2 regions of the Marinobacter sp. GH_1 genome follow, and region 2 is predicted to be linked to the other one. Evidence: predicted binding sites of a transcription regulator. Region 2 holds the regulator's gene; the other holds the start of a gene.
What was found. The regulator LexA, encoded in region 2, represses DNA repair genes until DNA is damaged. The targets are predictions, from matches to a motif close to CTGTNTNNNNANACAG.

Region 1 (9,769 bases), 270 kb from region 2:
CGCCAGCGACGCCTGGGATTACCAGCTCCTGAACAGCAAAGGCGATGCGCCACACCTGAGTGGTCGTATTGAATGGCTATAACGGCGGGATAAACGCTTCGATCTGGCCGCTCACCGCCAGATCGATGCTCAACCTGCTGCGCAGGGCTGCCCCTCAGCATTGGCAACAGGCAGCGTGAAGTAGAAGCAGGCACCACCCTCTTCCGGACGCTCATAGCCAATGTCGCCACCCTGGGCCTGAATCAGGGACCGGCAGGTGGCCAGACCAATGCCCATGCCTTCATCCTTGGTAGTGTAGAAGGGATGAAACAGCTTTTCCTCGGCATCCTCCGGCACACCCACCCCGTGATCGAGCACCTGAATGCGCACACACTGGTCACCGCATCGGCGGGCGCTGACTTCCACAGGCGTGGATGATTCGGCACTGCGAGTGGCTTCAAGGGCATTACGGATCAGGTTAAGGGCAACCTGCTGCACCTGAATCGGGTCCGCCAGTACGTCTGGCAGGTCATCTTCAACGCGGACATCAATACCGCCCTCGTTGTTCCTCATATCCACTTCCGCAAACTGCCGGGTGTCCTCCAGCAGCACCGGAACAGACAGGACTTCTTTACCAGTGGCAGGCTTCTTCATGAATCGGCGGATGCGGCGAATAATCTCACTGGCCCTGTGCGACTGCGCTTCGATCTTGTCGAGGGTTTCCTGAAGCAACACAAGGTCCGGTTGCTCCTTGGCCATCATACGCTTGGACACCCGGGCATAATTGGTGATAGCGGTCAGCGGTTGGTTGACCTCATGGGCAAACCCTGCGGCCATCTCACCCATGGTGGTCAGGCGTGAGGTGTGGGCCAGTTGATCCCGCTGTTCCTGAACCAGGGCCCGCGCTTCCTCCAGGGCCAGTTCGTTGTCCAGTTCCACGGTAATGTCCCGAAACACAACCACCGCGCCATGCAACTCGCCGTCATCCAGTTTGGGGGTGGAACGATACTCCGCGGGGAAGCCACTGCCATCAGCGCGCAACAGCCGGATATCACGCTGGTTTTCCGCCACACCTTGCCGGCAGGTGGCCATCACCGGCAGGCTGTCCTGGCACTCCGCCGCCGTCGAAAAGTGCAGTTCGAAAAAACTCTTGCCGATCAGGTCTTCCGCCGGGCATCCCATAATCATGGCGGCTGCGGGATTGGCAAATTCGATGATGCCGTTCTCGTCAAGGCCGTAGATGCCCTCGCTGATGGAGTTCAGGATGCGCGCCTGATCGCTCTGCAGCTCGCGGTTCCGGGCCTGGAGTTCCCGCTCGAGGCGAATCACCTGGGCGTGGGTTTTAACCCTTGCAATCACTTCCAGGGACTGGAATGGCTTGGAGATGTAGTCTGCACCACCCAGGCTGAAGCCTTTCACCTTGGCCTGCAGGTCGTCCAGGGCTGACAGGAATACAACGGCACAATCTGAAGTTTCCGGATCGGCTTTCAGGCGCTCACACACCTCATAGCCGTCCATTTCCGGCATCATGATATCCAGCAGAATCACTTCCGGATGATGGCGGTGGGCAAGGTCCAATGCTTTCTCGCCTTCGTTGGCGATCAGAAGCCGGTAGCCTTTGTCTTTCAGGGTCTCGTAGAGGACTTTCAGGTTCTGCGGGTTGTCATCAACCAGCAGAACCGTCACCTCGGAGTTCTCACTGACAACTTCAGTCATAGAAACATGGCCGGTTAAAAACGTCATTGTATGATGACGATACCGACAGACCTAGTCGATAAGTTCCTTTACGGACAGAACCATACGCACCAGATGTGCCAATGAATGGGTGCCCATCTTGTGCATCACACGGGACCGGTGAATCTCAACAGTGCGCTGGCTGATCTCAAGCTCGATGGCGATCACCTTGTTGGCCTGGCCCGCAATCATCCGATCCATGATTTCACGCTCGCGGGGTGTCAGGCTCTTGATACGGCGAACGATCTCCTGGCGCTCATCCAGAGATTTCCGCTGCTCACGATCCTGCTCCAGCGCCGCCTCGATCTTCTCCAGCAGCGCTTCTTCGCGATAGGGCTTCTGGATAAAGTCGACGGCACCTTCCTTCATGGCATCGACAGCCATGGGAACGTCGCCATGCCCCGTCACGAAGATAATGGGCAGGATCGAATGCTTGTCGTTGAGTTTTTTCTGCAACTCCATGCCGTCCATACCCGGCATACGGATATCCAGCACAATGCAGCCCGCCATCTGGTCAGAATAATCTGCCAGAAAAGAGCCGGCGCTTTCATAGGTTTTCACCGGCTTGCCATCGGATTTCAGCAACAATTCCAGTGAATCGCGGACGGCCTCGTCGTCCTCTACCACATACACAGTCTGCTGGATATCAGTCATGGATCTGTTTTCTCCTGTCCGTTTTATTATGGAGCCGGTCAGTGGATGGACGGATCTTTGTGATCGTCCCTGGCATGTTCCTGCCGTTCATGTTCCCGCATTTTCTCGAGCCGTTGCTGGATAATGCCAAAAACGCTTTGCTTGGGGTACCTGCCTTTGTCATCGGCCTTGCCCGCCGGTTTGCCAAGCAACAGTGTAATGGCCTCCTCCACACGGGCAACCGGGTATACGGCAAATTTGCCCGCTTTGGATGCCTTGACCACTTCGCTGTCCAGCATCAGGTTCTGCACGTTGGTGACCGGAATAATCACACCCTGGGAGCCGGTCAGGCCGCCCTTTAGCTCACAGGTGGCGTAAAAGCCTTCGACCTTTTCGTTAACGCCGCCGATCGGCTGCACCTCGCCAAACTGGTTCACCGAGCCGGTAATCGCAAGATCCTGCCGCACCGGAATACCAGACAGTGCAGAGATCAAGGCGCACAGCTCGGCCAGGGAGGCGCTGTCACCGTCCACTTCGCCGTAGTTCTGTTCGAAGGTCAGACTGGCCGACAGGTGCATCGGGTCGTTCACTGCAAAATGGGAGGCCAGCCAGGAGCTGAGAATCATCACGCCCTTGGAATGGATATTGCCACCCAGCTTCACGTCCCGCTCGATGTCCATGACACCGCCATCACCATAGTAGCAGGTTGCGGTTACCCGGTTGGAAAGACCAAACTCGAAACCGCCGGTCGACAGCACCGACAAGGCGTTCACCTGACCGACGCAGGTGCCGGTTGTGGTCACCAGGGTGGAGCCGTCCCGAACCGAATCGTAAAAATGATCCCGGATACGGCTGCTACGGTAACGGGCACTCTCCAGCGCGCGCTCAACGTGCACTTCAGAGATCAGTTTGGCACCCGCCTGTCGGGCCCAGAAATCGGATTCCCGTAAAAGGTTGGCGATGTCCGCTGCATGCAGCGAGAGCCTGTTCTGATGTTCGGCCATGCGCGCGCTGTGCTCGATTATACGGGCCACCGCTTTATTGGTGCAGTGCAGCAGCTTCTTCTCCACCACCAGACTGGCAATGAACTTGGCATACAGCAGCTGGCTCTCCTCGGTACGGTACATCTCGTTTTCGAAATCGGCCGTCACCCGGAACAGCTCGGCAAACTCGGAATCGTATTCCTGCAGTAGCATCCAGGTTTCGCGATCACCGAACAGCACAATTTTAACATCCAGAGGTACGGCTTCCGGCTCAATGGAAATGGTCCCTGAAAGCGTCAGCTCCCGCTCCAGGGAATTGATCTGCAGGGTGCGGGAGCGCAGGGCGCGCTTCAGACCGTCCCAGACAAACGGCTGCTCCAGCACCTTGATGGCATCCATCAGCAGGTAACCGCCATTGGCCTTGTGCAGACTACCCGGGCGAATCAGGGAGAAGTCGGTGAACACGGTGCCCTTGAAGGTGACGTTTTCAACGTACCCGAACAGGTTGTGGTAGGTGGGATTGTCTTCCACCACCACCGGCACCTCATTGGTTTTCTGGTGCACCAGCACGTTGATCACGTAGCGCCGGGGCGTTTTCTTGTCCAGTGAGGCGTAGGCGATCGCCGCCTGCTCTTCATCGTCCTCAAGGAAGATATCCAGGTTGTCGACCAGGTCTTTGCGAACGGCCTCAAGATAGGAAACCACGTCTGGCTGGTCACTGTAGCGTTTGACTAGCTCATCGATCTGGTGACCGGAAATGCCTTCGAGAGTTTCCTGATTCAATGCCTGTTGCTTCTCGGCGTACTCCTGCTCCCAATCGGCCAGCTTGCGAAGGGCCTGGCGGAGCTTCTTTTCAAGGGCGTTGATGGTGTCTTCAAACTTGTCACGCTGCTCATCGGTCAGCGCCTGGAAGCTCTCCACGGTGTGGGGCTCATCGCCATTCATGGCAACCAGCCGATAGCCACCCGGTGTGGTTACCGTGAGGCTGACTTTCTTGCGCCGGGCCTGCTTGGCCACTTTCTCGAGCTCATCTTCCTGCTTTTTGCCGTACTCGTTCTTGAGGTGCTCGGAGCGCTCCAGGAAGCTGTCACTGTCAAACGTCTGGGGAATCACCTTCACCAACCGCGACATCAGCTTGTCCATGTCCTGTTTGAGCTGGGTGCCCATTCCTGCCGGCAGTTGCAGCAAACGCGGATTGCGCGGCTCATCGAAGTTGGCCACGTAACACCAGTCGTGGCTCTGCTGTTCGGTATCGACGTGGTGTTCCAGGTACCGGAGCATCATGGTGCGCTTACCCAAGCCATTGCGACCGACCGCATACACGTTATAACCACCGTGGGGCATGGCGAGCGCAAAACGCACCGCTTCCTGGGCGCGGTTCTGGCCAACAATCTCGGCCAGCGGCTCCAGTTGCCGGGTGGTTTTGAATGGCAGATCTTTAAGAACGCAGGCTTTGTAGAGCTGATGCAAGGGCAATGACTTCAAGTTCGATTCCCGTTGAGTTCGGTTTTGAGTAGTAACTGTCGCTCGCATTGTAGTGTTTGAGCTTCAAGCTGTCGCCTATCCGCGCCGCATTTATCGGAAGAGGCCGGATTCGTGACAATATGCCAACCGGGTCACAAATTCCCCCTTGGTCATTTTTCAGGCAGGCCGTCGATTACTACACTTCCATGCCCGGACGGATTCCGGACACAACAAGTACAATACGGGTGATGGTCAAAGCAATGACGAATTATTCCGCAGATCGCCGCATCAAGGATCGTTTTTCGGCGTCGTGTCTCAGGGTGCAACTCCGTGAGAGGGCGTTCTTTGGTCGCGGGAAGCAGCCAGTGGCGGTAACATGCCTGGACCTCAATCGTTACGGTATGGCGGTGCTGTGCCCTCGGCCGGTAGACTCCGGGGCGCATTTGTTCCTGGATATTGAGGGTAAATACATCAGCGAGTCGCGCATTGATGCCCGAGTGGTGTCGTGCCAGCCGTTTCAGACGGGCTTCCGTGTGAGTCTGCAGTTCAGCTATTGTCTCGACAAGAAAGGCTACTCGAGAGCGATCGACAATGCGCTTTCCCGGATTGAGGGTTTTTACAACCGGTTCGCCAGTTAATCAGATCAGGCCAGCATCCAGGCTGGCCGCCACGTACATGCCCAGTTCCTCGCACTGTTGCTCGAATTCATCCCTGTAATCTCCCCTGCACAGCAATGGCTCCTGTATGCGTTTCCAGCGTAATCCGGTGGTGATGCTGTCGATGGCGCGGCGGGTGCCGGTGCCGTCGTGGCCGGCACGGATGTAGTAGGCAAAGGGCAGGCCCTGGGTCTTCTCCAGGCAAGGGTAATAGCTTCTGTCGAAGAAGTCTTTGAGGGCGCCGGACATGTAGCCGAGGTTTTCGGTGGTACCGAGGATGATGGCGTCGCAGGCGAGGATGTCTTCGGGGCCGGCATCGAGTGGGGCTTTTACCACCACTTCTACGGCTTCGATGTCGGGGTTACGGGCGCCTTTTTCTGTGGCGTTCCGGAGTTTCAGGGTATTTGGGGATGGGGCGTGGGCTACGATGAGCAGTCTCTTTTTGCTAGACATTTGCCGTCCGACTCCCTTCTTGCCGTTAACTCATGGAGCATGAGTTGTGGCAGGAACCCCCTCACGGGAAACGCTACGAGCACCCCTACGGGGTCCGGCCAGCAATCATAGATTGCTGGCGTTCGGCTGCGCATGAAGCTTCGCTTCATAATCGCTTGCCTCACCCCTGTGCGCTTCGCTCCGGCCATCCATGGCCTACGAGATTCCCGTGAGGGGCTCCCTGCCACAACTCGCTAGGCTCCGAATATGCCGTCCAACGTATCAATGCCGCATAGAGCCGTATGAAGCGGGTTACAGCAACTCGCCACTCGCTTCCACCGGCGCCTCGGCCGCTTCTTTCTTCACCGGCTTGGGCATCAGTTTGTCGCGAACCTTGGCTTCGATTTCGTTGGCGATATCCATGTTCTCTTCCAGGAACTTGCAGGCGTTGGCTTTGCCCTGGCCGATTTTGTCGCCGTTGTAGGCGTACCAGGCGCCGGATTTGTCGACGAAGCCTTCTTTTACGCCCATGTCCAGAACTTCGGCCATGTGGTAGATGCCCTTGCCGTACATGATCTGGAACTCGGCCTGCTTGAAGGGCGGAGATACCTTGTTCTTGACGACTTTTACGCGGGTTTCGTTACCGACCACTTCGTCGCCCTCTTTGACAGCACCGATGCGGCGGATGTCCAGGCGTACGGAGGAGTAGAATTTCAGGGCGTTACCGCCGGTGGTGGTTTCCGGGCTGCCGAACATGACGCCGATTTTCATACGGATCTGGTTGATGAAGACCATCAGGCAGTTGGCGTGTTTGACGTTGCCGGTCAGTTTACGCAGGGCCTGGGACATCAGGCGGGCCTGGAGGCCTACGTGGCTGTCGCCCATCTCGCCTTCGATTTCGGCTTTCGGTGTCAGTGCGGCAACGGAGTCGACGATGATCACGTCGATGGCGTTGGAGCGCACCAGCATGTCGGCGATTTCCAGGGCCTGTTCGCCGGTGTCTGGCTGGGACACCAGCAGGTCGTCTACGTTTACGCCCAGCTTTTCCGCGTAGATGGGGTCGAGCGCGTGCTCGGCGTCGATGAAGGCGCAGGTTTTGCCAGCCTTCTGGGCTTCCGCAATCACCTGAAGGGTCAGTGTGGTTTTACCGGAGCTTTCCGGGCCGTAGATTTCAACGATCCGGCCGTAAGGCAGGCCGCCAATACCCAGGGCTACGTCCAGCCCGAGGGAACCGGTGGATACCGCAGGAATGGCTTCACGGGGCTGGTCGCCCATTTTCATCACGGCACCTTTGCCGAACTGGCGCTCAATCTGGCCGAGTGCTGCGCTGAGTGCTTTCTTGCGATTGTCTTCCATTGGTACCTGACCCTCATTTGCCGGGGCTGCTGAGCCGCGATTGGGCCGACAGCAGCGAAATTCAAAGCGATGACACCGGAGGCATCCAGTGTTTTCCTGTATATTTGAACAGTATTAAAACATAAGCCTTCGCTGAGACCAACCCCTGCCCGGGTGAAAAACGTCACAGTGTTTTCAGAAACTCCGTAACCCCTTGCAGAACATACAAAACCGACTTTCGGCGCACCTGATCCCGGTCGCCGTCAAAGCACTGCGTGCTGGTTTCGATGCGGTCCGGGCCGGTGCCCCAGGCGAACCATACGGTGCCTACGGGCTTTTCATCACTGCCGCCGCCAGGGCCGGCAATGCCGCTGATGGCCACGGCTATGTCAGCGTCCGCAGCGCGGACAGCACCGGCGACCATCTGGCGAACCACTGGCTCGCTCACCGCGCCATGTTCGGCGAGCACCGATTCTTCAACCCCCAGAATGGCCTGTTTCGCCTCGTTGCTGTAGGTCACCAACCCGGCCATCAGGTACGCAGACGACCCCGCCCGGTCAGTCAGCACTTTGGCCACCCAGCCGCCGGTACAGCTTTCGGCGGTGGCGATGGTTTTACCGTGCTCGACGAGCCATTCACCCAGCGTGTTTCCAGCGCTCTCCAGTTGTTGGTCAGAGGCCTGCATAACAATCTCCCTGTGTCTGTTGCCAAACCCTTCGTTTCATCACGGGCATTATTTTCTTACAATCCCCGCTTTCACCCAAAAGTACGATCAACCGGACAAACCCATGTCAGTAGCCCAGACCGATCTTTCCAAGCACACCCCGATGATGCAGCAGTACCTGAAGATCAAGCGGGAACACCCGAACGAGCTGGTGTTTTATCGCATGGGTGATTTCTATGAGCTGTTTTACGACGACGCCAAGAAAGCGGCGGAACTTCTGGACATTACCCTGACGGCCCGGGGCCAGTCCGGGGGCAACCCCATCCCGATGGCGGGCGTGCCTTTCCATGCGGCTGAGGGCTACATTGCCCGCATGGTGCGCGCAGGTCAATCCATCGCTATTGCTGAGCAGATTGGCGACCCGGCCACCAGTAAAGGGCCGGTTGATCGTCAGGTGGTGCGCGTGGTGACACCGGGCACCCTGAGCGACGAGGCGTTTCTGGAAGACCGGCGGGACAACCTGTTGGTGTCGATTTTCAGTCATAAGGAGCAGTTCGGCTTCGCGTCGCTGGACATCTCCAGTGGCCGGTTTGCGGTCGCAGAGCTGGAAAGCCTGGAAGCTCTGCAGGGGGAGCTGCAGCGCCTGCGGCCGGCGGAGATTCTGATCAGCGAGGACTTCCCTTACAGCGATGTGCTGGAGGGCTTCACCGGGGTTCGTCGCCAGGGCCCCTGGTTGTTTGAGATGGATTCCGCCCGGCGGGTGATTACCCAACAGCTGCAGGTTAAAGACCTGACCGGTTTTGGCTGTGAAGACCTGCACCTGGCGATCTGCGCCGCCGGCTGCCTGCTGCAGTACGCCCGGGAAACCCAGCGTACCGCCCTGCCCCACATCCGCAAACTGACCCGCGAGCGTCGGGAAGATGCGGTGATCCTGGACGCCGCCAGCCGCCGCAACCTAGAAATAGACACCAACCTGATGGGCGGCCAGCAGTACACCCTTGCCTGGGTAATGGACCGCACAGCCACGGCCATGGGCGCCCGTGAGCTGCGCCGCTGGCTGAACCGGCCGCTCAGGAATGTGGAGGTCGTGCGCCAGCGCCAGCAGGCGGTGTCGGCTTTGCTGGACGGCTTCCATTACGAGCCAATCCACGATCTGCTCAAGCAGGTGGGTGATATCGAGCGGATTCTGGCCCGAGTCGCGCTGCGCTCAGCCCGCCCCCGGGACCTCGCACGCCTGCGGGATGCGTTCCAGACCTTACCGGGGCTGCAGGAGGCTCTAAAGCCCGTTAACTCACATCACCTGGTGAAGCTGGCCACGGTTATTGGCGAATACCCGGAACTGGCAGACCTGCTTGAGCGGGCCATTATCGAGAACCCGCCCGTGGTGATCCGGGACGGCGGCGTGATTGCCGAAGGCTTCGACAAAGAACTGGACGAACTGCGCAACATCAGCGAGAACGCTGGCCAGTACCTGTTGGATGTGGAAACCCGCGAGCGCGAACGCACCGGCATTTCCACGCTGAAAGTGGGCTACAACCGGGTGCATGGTTACTACATCGAGATCAGCCGGGCCCAGTCTGACCAGGCGCCGGTGGATTACATCCGCCGCCAGACGCTGAAAAACGCCGAGCGTTTCATTACACCGGAACTGAAGGAATTTGAAGACAAGGCCCTGAGCGCCAAGAGCCGGGCGCTGGCCCGGGAGAAAGGCCTGTACGACGACGTACTGGAAGCCGTCGCCGAGCAGTTGGCACCGCTGCAGGACGCTGCCCAGGCCCTGGCGGAACTGGATGTGCTCAGTAACTTTGCCGAGCGGGCCACCAGCCTGCGTTTCACTGCTCCGGAATTCACCGAAGAGCCGGGCTTTGATGTGGAGGAAGGCCGCCATC
Region 2 (9,769 bases):
TTGGACTCTTGAACGCTCACGTAGTGCGGGTGGTAGATGGCATCACAATGGTACTCACTGGTAGCCCAAAAGCTTTTTCTGGCCAACACCTTACTCGCCAGGCTTGAGTCGGACACCAAGCGCTCCGCTGCGGAAACGGAAGCGCTGTCTCAGGGCTCCGCCGAGCTCCTGCTACGGGCAAGGCGAACGCTGCTGGTGATGATTGCGCGATACCATCAGCACAAAGCCGAAAAACCGCAGACACTGGCAGAACTGGAAACACTGTTTCCTTACGAGGTACACGAGACCCGGCTTTTGAGAGAACTGGCGGACACATCGGGAAGCTGGTGGAACCATCTTGATCAGGTTGAATCGGCTTTGAGCCAGCCTCCGACCACACGCAAGAATGTTACCGAAGAGAATATCATCGCGGTTTCAGTCGAACAGGGCCCGGACCGGTCCGCCGCCACACTCAGAAAGACCCTGACGGCCATGACTGAACTGGCCAAACGGCTTGAGGAACAACACAGCGAGTGGTAGCCCCACCCTGTTGGTTAAATTCCCACACCGAATCGAATACACCAAGACAAAGGTTGAACGAATGTCACCATCGTTTTTTGAAATCGTACAACTTGCCAATGGCGACTACGCCTTGCGCCGCATTGATGACGACGCAGCGCCGTTGGTGCGCATTTCCTTCTCGCAGGAGGCCAGGGAAATGATGGAAGACCGTGACATGAGCGTAGCCAAGGCGATGATTGCGGCAGGGATTGAGGCCGCCGGCAATATCGCACACGATATTGACTGGGACGATGACGACAATGATCTGGCCGAACCCCAGCCCCAATACACCCTCCACTGAACTCCTTTACCGATGACGCAGCACCACGCCGTGGCTGCTACCTTGCGCCGAAGCCTTTTGAAGGGACTCAAAGGCTGAACGCCCGAGCTTGTTAGTCCAGAGCACCACCGCATGACAGGTACCGGCACTCAAAGCACGCTCAGCCAGCTGCTGTGCTGAGTAATCGTTGGTTGAGCGCAATACCAGCAACTCACTGGCCACAATACCGTGCATTTTCTGCCACTTGCCAACCAGGGACTGTGGCGGGTCAATCAGTGCCAGCCAGCGCTTCTCCTGGTTCAGCTGGGTGAGCATAGGGAGCAGCAACTGGACGTTCTCTACCTGGCCTTCAGGAAGAATAATTTCCGTCACGTTACCGCCAAAATCCCTGGTTCCCCGACCGACGTCTGACGATGAGTGAAGGGCTGTGGACCGTGCTTTTCCTGTAGACACCGTGCGGGCGGGCATGATGGCCGCCGGCTGGAACGCCATGTTCTGAGTGAAGCTTAACTGTTCCATTGCTCACCTACCTGCGCTAATCGTTTCTTATTGCTGGTTATCAATGCAAATCTGATCGGCGGATCACGCCCACACCCAGACCTTCGATAAACAACTCCTGTTCGGCCAGATCAATTTCAATCGGGGCAAACTCTTCGTTTTCCGCAATCAACCAGACCTTTGAGCCGTCCCTGCGAAACCGCTTTACCGTCACTTCTTCACCAACCCTGGCCACAACCACCTGCCCGTTATGGACATCCTGAGTGCGATGTACTGCGAGCAAATCACCGTCGAGAATGCCAATGTCTTTCATGCTCATGCCGCGCACCCGGAGCAGGTAATCGGCGGATGGCGAGAAAAATTCCGGCTGCAAAGTGCAGTGCTCTTCAATGTGTTCCTGGGCGAGAATCGGGCTGCCCGCCGCAACCTGGCCGACAACCGGTAACCCCGGGTCCTGCTCCACTTCCGGCAGTCGAATCCCCCTGCTGGCACCGGGCACCATTTCGATGGCGCCTTTCCTGGCCAGGGCCCGCAAGTGCTCCTCTGCCGCATTGGCGGAGCGGAACCCCAGTTCGGCAGCGATTTCTGCCCGCGTTGGCGGGTAACCGGTTTCGTCTACGTACCGCCGGATGATATCCAGCACCTGGGACTGTCGCGCGGTCAGCTTCATGCATGTACTCCGGGTTTTTCATCCTGGTTTTATATACAGTGATTTGACTATATACAGTGTTTTATCCAGTGTAAAGCCCGATTGAAATTTTCTGTCATGTAATCGGGCCGCTGCATATCGGTGTGTTATGGTTTAAGTCCGCGAATTATATGGATGCAAGGTGCCAATGAATTCGACAGAGCGTTGTGCGATGCCGGAGCGGCTTCGTAATCATCAAGGAGAAGAGCGTAGAGTTGGCGTGGAGATTGAACTCTCCGGCCTGGGCTACGATGAGCTGGTCGAGCATGTCGCCCGCCTGCTCAAAGGCACCCCAGAGCTGGAGTCGCGTTATGTCAGCCGCCTGGAGACTGACGCCGGAACCTTCACCATTGAGCTGGACTCTGACCCCGTGAAGGATCTTGACCTGGCGGACGAACGCCTGCCCGAGTCAATCCGCGAACTGGGCACCCACGCCATGGATGTCATCGATTTTGCCGCCGAGCGCATTGTGCCTCTTGAGATTGTCGGCCCACCTCTGCCCTTTTTCAGACTGGGTCTGATCGAAGAACTGGTAGACGAGCTGCGCGACCTTGGCGCGGAAGGCAGCCGGGAAGCGATTTACTTTGCTTTCGGCCTGCAACTCAATCCCGAACTGCCGGACCTGGAACCCGCAACCATTGTCACCTACCTGCAGGCCTTCGCGGCACTTTATGACTGGCTCAAATCCCGGCATCAGATTGACATAAGCCGAAAATTTACCACTTACATCGAGCCCTGGAGCAGCCGTTACACGGATATGCTGATGGCGGAAGATTATGCTCCCGACCAGGCCTCGCTGATGAAAGACTACCTGAACTTCAACCCAACGCGGAACAAGGCCCTGGACCTTCTGCCACTGTTTGCACACCTGGATTCAGAGCTGTTGCAAGACTATGTGGACGACCCGAGAATCAAGAGCCGGCCGACTCTGCACTACCGGTTACCCGATTGCGATATCGACAACCCCCGATGGCATTTTTCCACGGTCTGGAACGACTGGGTGGTACTGGAGCGAATCGCAAACCATCCAGAGCACCTGAAAGAACTCAGGGAACTGTTCCGCGAAGCCCGGAAATTCAGTTTTCGCAATCTCACCCGCTCATGGCGCGACACCACGGAACAATGGCTTAAACAGCGCGGTTATGTCTGAGACCTCAGAAGCACCAGAATCGCCGGGGATCACCATTGGCATCAGCGGCCCCGCCAGGCGCAGCACCGCCCACAGACTGATCAATCTGGGCCTGCGGCTGCATGGCGCCCACACGCACTACATTCGCCCCGGATCCAGCACGGACGTCTCCCTGCTCGATGGCCTGGTGCTGTCTGGCGGCACCCACGTACACCCCAACCGCTATGACCAACAGCCACAAGTGACCGCAAGATACGACCTGAAACGGGACGAAACCGACTTCAGGCTGCTCAAGCAAGCCGAGGAAATAGACATTCCGGTACTGGGTATATGCCGCGGCGCCCAGTTCATCAATGTCTTTCATGGTGGGTCGTTGTGTCAGAACGTGACCCCGCTGCGAATGAAAACCCGTCACCGCCCTTTGCTGCTCCCCCTTCAAACGGTCCAGCTGGTCCAGGACAGCCGGATAGGCCGGCTGATGCACAGCACCCTGATTGGTGCGAACCGTATTCACAGCCAGGCGATTAAACACCTGGGGCGGAATCTCAGGGTAACGGCACTGGACAACGACCTGTTTGTGCAGGCCATCGAAAACACCGGGCAACAATGGTTGATGGGGGTTCAGTGGCATCCGGAATACCTGCTGTATCACACCGGCCACCGGCGGATTTTCAGCCACTTTGTGCATGCCGCCCGGGCTCGGAAACTGGAGCGGCTGCAAAGCCAAGATATGGCCTTTGGCCAACAAGGAGACTGATCATGAAAAAATACACCAAAGCACTGGCCGCAACGGTGTTCGTGGCCTCATTGGCACCACTGGCCGTTTCCGCTGGCGAAGTGAGCCTGAGTGGCGAGGGCAGCGTTCGCTACACTCCGGACAGCGCCCGTTTGCAATTTACCGCCAGTGCCGAGCACAACCTGCCAGAGCGGGCATCTGATCGCCTTTCCGAGACCATGGAGCAATGGCGCAAGGCCATACAGGGCATGCGCGACCAATTGGTGGACTACTCAGACGCCAACGTTAACCTGTACACCCGGTCGCTACCGGTTCAGGAGCGTGGGCAACAACCGGAGAGAATGGCGGTGGCAAGCCAGACGGTCAGCTTTTCCATCGACAATCTTGAACTTCTGAACCCCCTGTTGGAACAGGCCCACAAGGCTGGTCTGCAATACCATCTGAGCGAACACCAATTCTTCCATTCCGACGAGGAGCGCCTGCAACGCCAGGCACTGGCGAGGGCAATCGAGGATGCCCGCAGCCGGTGTGCCTTTGTGGCGGAACAGTTGGGCAAAACCTGTGGTGAGGTCAAAACCATCAACATCAATGGCGGGCACCGCCCGATGCCCATGATGATGGCGGAAGCAAGAGCCGCCAGCGACACCGTTTCCAGTATCGCCCCCCGGGAAATCCAGGCCAGCGTCAACGCCACCTTCAACCTGGATTAACAACCGTCGATCAGAAATCCCGGGTGTAGAAGATATCCAGCGAGGCGGCCAGGCCACTGGCCGCCTCCAGATAGAAATACCGGCCCAGATCATAACGCAGTGCGACCGTGGTGATCGGTTCGAATATCCCGACGCCGTACCTCAGGCTCAATTCATCGGTTATGTATCCGCTGGCCACCACCGAAGCCTCATCCCCGGAACCTTCGGTTTCCAGGGTGAGATTGCGAATGCCCAACTCGTCTCCAATGCCCTGGGTCAGGCGGCTTGCCTGGGTCAGCCCCAGCGACAGAGCAGCTTGCGCCATCTGACCGTCGTCACCGCGGCTTTGAGGCGGGCGGCCCAGAATGATGTAGGACAGCGCATCGCTTTGGGGCATGGAGGGTTCTGAGAATACCTCGGTTTCAGGGGCGTTCACGGGGCCGCTAAGCCTGATACCGGCAACAACAGTGTCTACCCTGCGCACTGCCTCGATGTCCAGGTAGGGTTCTGTCAGGGCACCAACAAACAGGATTCGCGCTCGCCGCAGTTCCAGATCCTGCCCAAATGCCTGGTATTGGCCATTCACCAGTTGTAGCGCACCCCGGGTATCCATGTCGTTGCCAATCCGCAGGGTCCCCTCGAGATTCCCGGTCACACCGAAAGCATCAAACGCTACCCGGTCTTCGCCGACCACCACAGTCACGTCCATCACCATACGCCGGATGGTCGGTTCCTCGGTTTCAACTCCGACAATCACCTCATCTTCGGAGATAGAAACCGCTGACTCCGGAAGCCCCTTGATCTCGATCTCACCACGGGGTACTTCCACACGCCCCGACACCGAGAGTTCACCACTGCGGAAAGCGATGGTGAGGTCTGGCCCAACTTCAACCCGGGCATAGGGTTCGAAATTCACCGGCAGCCTGTCGCCAACAATCGACAGCTCAATCTCTGGCTCCTGCTGCCAATTGATCATCCCCGAAAGTTGCCCGCTACTGCGGTCGTTACTGTTCCAGCGCCCGCTGATATCAGCGGAATCCCCGAGAAACTCGAGCACCAGAACCACATCATTCAGTGGGAGTGGCAGGCCCGGATCGTAAAAACGACCATTCGTAAGAGCCAGCTCGCCATGAATCATGGGGCGTAACAATGGGCCGGTAATCTCGCCTTGGCCGTTAACCTGACCTCCAATCTCTTCCACCCCAGCGAAGGCGGATGCAAAAGCCAGATCCAGTGAGTTCAGGCTGAAACGGCCCTGTACCGGTCGCTCTTCAGCCATCGGGTCAACCGCCAGCTCGGCATTAAAATCGCCCAGTTCCGGCCCTCGCAGGGCAACTGACAACTCAGCTATGCTGGGCTGAAGACGGGCATCAACGGTCAGGCGCTCATGACTCAGGGTTTCCCAGTCATCCAGCACCAGGAATTCGAAGGTTCCCTCACCGGCATCCAGTGTGATTCTGCCATCCGGCCCTGCGTCGGTCAGCGACAGATCCACGTCGGCATCCAGGTGCGCACTCCATCGGAAGGTATCAGGCAACAGTGGCTCAAGGGCCGTTGTCGGAAACTGGCGAATCTGGAAGGCGATGTGGGCATCCGGCAATAGCTGCTGATCGTCAGCGCACACCGAACTTTCCTGCCAGCGCCAGCAGTGAGCGCCGAGGCTCAGGTTGCCTTCTTCGGTGTAGGCAAGGTCAGCGGGAGACTCCAGTTGCCACGTCTGGCCCGGTCCGGGTATGTCGATTTCACCACGGTTCAGTGCACCCTGCCAGGCATCCAGGCTCTCACCCAGGGCGCCGGCGAATACGGCAAGCAGGGTCGCCTCACTGTGGCTGGCATTGACTGTTAGCTGATGCTCATCCCGGGTACCTTCAAGGCGCAGGGACACGTTCTCCAGCTGTTGGTCGGCAGCACGAATCTCATTAATCTCCAGTGCTGCATCCAGCACACCGCCTGTGGCCAGACTGGCATCAAGATCCACGGCCTCAATCTGCAACAGATCCTGCCAGCTCAATCCGCGGCCAGCCATGACAAGCTCGGCGGTGGGATCATCCACGGTGCCAGCAAACTGCAGGCTGGCTTCCAGTTCACCAGCCAGACCTTCGGCAAACATCGCCGGTTCAGGCAACAGGATGGACAAGTTACCTGCCAGTTGGCTGCCGTAACGACCCTGCCCTTCTACACGGTTCTCACCCACGACAAGCACAAGATCATCCAATTGCCATTCGCGACCGTCACTGACCAACTGGCCCCGGGCGCGAGCATTGTTCCCCTGCCATCGTCCCTGCAGATTCCAGCCCGCCGACATTCGGGGCAATGCATCGTCCTGAAGCCGGCCTTCACTGGTTACGTTGCCGTCCAACCGGGACTCCAGCATAGGCACCCAATAGCCCGGATTGAACTGATCCAGAACCAGGGCAGCCTGCCAAGCCAGCTGGGAAGAAAAATCGAGCTCGGCTTCTCCAGACAGGGAACCCGCTCCGGTCGTCATGTCGAGCTGGGTGATACGGACAGCCTGCGTATCGCCATCAAGGCGGGCCTTCAGCTCGGCGTCCCCAAGGGGACCGGCAACCCGGGCGTCAAGATCCGCCTGGTAGCGGTCTTCCTGGTAACTTGCCCGACCTTCCAGACGGTTCAGCGAAACCGGAGGCTCGTCCAGCTCCGGCACCAGGCTGTACCAGGGAAAGCGGTCCAGGGCCAGCCCCACATCAGCGGCCAGACCATCGGCCCAGGAGGCTTCGCCCTGCACCTCCAGGGTTCCGGGTGGCTCACCGCCCTCCCGTTCCGGGCCGGCCATGGACAGTACCAGATCTGTCACCTTCTCTGTGGTGACCAATCCCTGGATAGAAGTCTGGATATCACCCTCGGTACCCGGTAGTAGCGCCTGGGTGCGGGTCCTGAAACCGTTGGCCAGGGAACCGTCAAGGGTTAATCGCCAGTTCTTCAGCGTCAGTGTTTCCGGAAGATCATGATGGGCAAGAAAACGCTCGGATTCGAGTCTGATGGACGCTGGCAAACGGCTTTCCAGCGGCTGAACCTGCCCCTGTATATTCGCATTAAGATAACCACTACTGGCACCTCGCAACCGCAAGTCCCTGACGCTGCCACCCAGGTTAACGGTGATCTGCCAGTCATCTCCCGATGGCGGCGGCAAGGATACGTCAACATCAATATCCAGGGGCCAATCCCGCCGCATGTCAGCGCGACCACTCGCCGATACCCGTATCTCGTCCAGCTGATACAGCACGTGTTCAAGCTCCAGGCTGGCACCGGAGGCCCGGGATTGCAGCTCAAACCGGTCCCAGATGGCTCCGTCATTGACAGTCAGCGGCCCCAGGGCAACATCCCCGATCACCACTGCCAGCGGCAGGTTAATCCTGGGAAGGCTGATATCACCGGAACTTTCATCATCAGATTCAGAGGGCTGCAGGGTCACTGCAATCCGATCGGCCTTGAGCGTGTCCAGGCAGATGGTTTTTTCGAACAGGCAAGTCGGAGACCAGTCTACTTCCGGAGCCTCAACCACCACGCCTACACCATAGCCGTGCCATTCAAGGCGGTCGGCCTGCCACTGGCCAAGCAGGGAGCCTCGGTCGGCCTCGGTTTGCAACCCGGGAATCTGATCAATGGTCCAGGCCGTTCCCTTTTCGGTATGCAGGGCCAGCAAAATCAGCCCAACGAGCACCAGGGGCAAAAACAGCAACAATGTGACGACCAGCAACAGCCAGAACCACCAGCGCCGGCGCAGCGGCTTTTTGTGTTTCTTCGGCTGACCTTCAGCCTGCTCTGGTGGCACCGGTGGATGATCGGTCACAGCTCTGGCCCCATGGAAAAGTGAATACGCCAGCCGCCGCCAAACTCTTCGTCCAGGCCTTTCGCCAAATCCAGACGCAGCGGCCCTACCGGGCTCACCCAGCGAATCCCCAGGCCGGCACCTGTCGCCAGCCGGTCAAACACATCATTCACCGCGTTGCCCTTGTCGACGAACGCCGCCACCCGCCAGTTCCGGACAAACTCGTACTGATATTCGACACCACCGACCAGCTGAAAACGGCCACCGACGGCTACACCGTTGTCATCACGGGGCGACAGGGTTTCATAACCATAGCCCCGGACGCTCTGATCACCACCGGCAAAGAAGCGCAATGAGGGCGGCACATCGGAAAAACTGTTGGTCGCCACCCCACCAAAGTTGAAACGGGTCAGGAACCGGTGATTATCAGCCAGGGTATACAGCCCCCTGGCCAGCACATTCACGTGCAGGATGTCCGCGTCGGAAATGATTGCACGGTGGGCACCGGTCACATCAAACTGCAATCGGTAGCCCCGGGACGGGTCCAGGGGCGAGTTGGCCTGGAGTTTGGAGTAACTGAGCCCCGGCAGCAACAGGCTGGAGTTGCCCCGCTCATCTTCGCCAATTTTGAAGCGCTCGCCTTCCCATCGAATGGACAACACCTGCATCCAGCCGGTATCCAGCCGATGCCGCCACTGTTGCCCCAGCGTCAGCCGTTCCGATTCCACGTCTTCGATATGCTCCCGCTGGTAACCCGCGCCCAACCGTAGGGAGTCCGACATTGGGGGATCCAGTGGAAGTTCGTACCAGCCGCTGACATTCTGACGCAGCTCCGAAAGCTCCGTGTCTGCGCCACGGCGATGCCCCATTGGATTAATGTAGTGCTCACGCCAGTTGCCCCGAAAGCGTGGCCCAACGTCTGTTGAGAAGCCAACACCGGCGCCTACCGACCGGGGCGGCCTGGGGGTAAGGCCAATATCCACCGGTATCACTCCATCCTCTGCCCGGTTCGGTGAAGCATCAATATCCACACCGGAAAAGTAACCACTGTTGGACAGATCGCCGTTGAGCTTCGCCACTTCATCGGCGTGGAAAGGAATGCCTGGTTCAAAGGTCACAAACTGGTTCAGTAAACCTTCGTCAAAACCGTGGCCTTCCAGGAAGGTAACCGCGCCCAGGCGATACCGCTCTCCGGTACGGTAGTGCAAGGTAATATCTGCGTGATTCTCGGACGGGTCTACTTCCAGTCGGCGGGTCACAAACTCACCGTCAAAGTAACCCAGACGTCGCGCCCGATTCTGTATGGCCTGCCGAAGCGTGTTGTAGCGGCCATGATGAAGCACATCTCCTTCCGCCGGCTCTTTCGGAATCTGATCAACCAGTGCCGGATCTTCACTGCCTGGCCCCTCGATCAGCACT

Region 1: the regulator LexA is predicted to act here: its motif matches at 7,334-7,349, upstream of recA (recombinase RecA).

The regions. Positions count from the first base shown of each region.
Region 1 covers NZ_CP184460.1:1,317,382-1,327,150, reverse strand. The annotation lists gene ACNSOI_RS06135 (MaoC family dehydratase) at 1-82, shown strand, start outside; gene ACNSOI_RS06130 (response regulator) at 130-1,695, opposite strand; gene fixJ (response regulator FixJ) at 1,747-2,367, opposite strand; gene ACNSOI_RS06120 (Lon protease family protein) at 2,406-4,814, opposite strand; gene ACNSOI_RS06115 (PilZ domain-containing protein) at 5,054-5,431, shown strand; gene ACNSOI_RS06110 (flavodoxin family protein) at 5,432-5,902, opposite strand; gene recA (recombinase RecA) at 6,194-7,237, opposite strand; gene pncC (nicotinamide-nucleotide amidase) at 7,401-7,901, opposite strand; gene mutS (DNA mismatch repair protein MutS) at 8,005-9,769, shown strand, end outside.
Region 2 covers NZ_CP184460.1:1,591,170-1,600,938, reverse strand. The annotation lists gene ACNSOI_RS07325 (DUF6586 family protein) at 37-519, shown strand; gene ACNSOI_RS07320 (hypothetical protein) at 581-841, shown strand; gene ACNSOI_RS07315 (cell division inhibitor SulA) at 848-1,339, opposite strand; gene lexA (transcriptional repressor LexA) at 1,380-1,988, opposite strand; gene ACNSOI_RS07305 (amidoligase family protein) at 2,155-3,156, shown strand; gene ACNSOI_RS07300 (gamma-glutamyl-gamma-aminobutyrate hydrolase family protein) at 3,149-3,892, shown strand; gene ACNSOI_RS07295 (SIMPL domain-containing protein) at 3,895-4,581, shown strand; gene ACNSOI_RS07290 (translocation/assembly module TamB domain-containing protein) at 4,592-8,371, opposite strand; gene ACNSOI_RS07285 (autotransporter assembly complex protein TamA) at 8,368-9,769, opposite strand, start outside.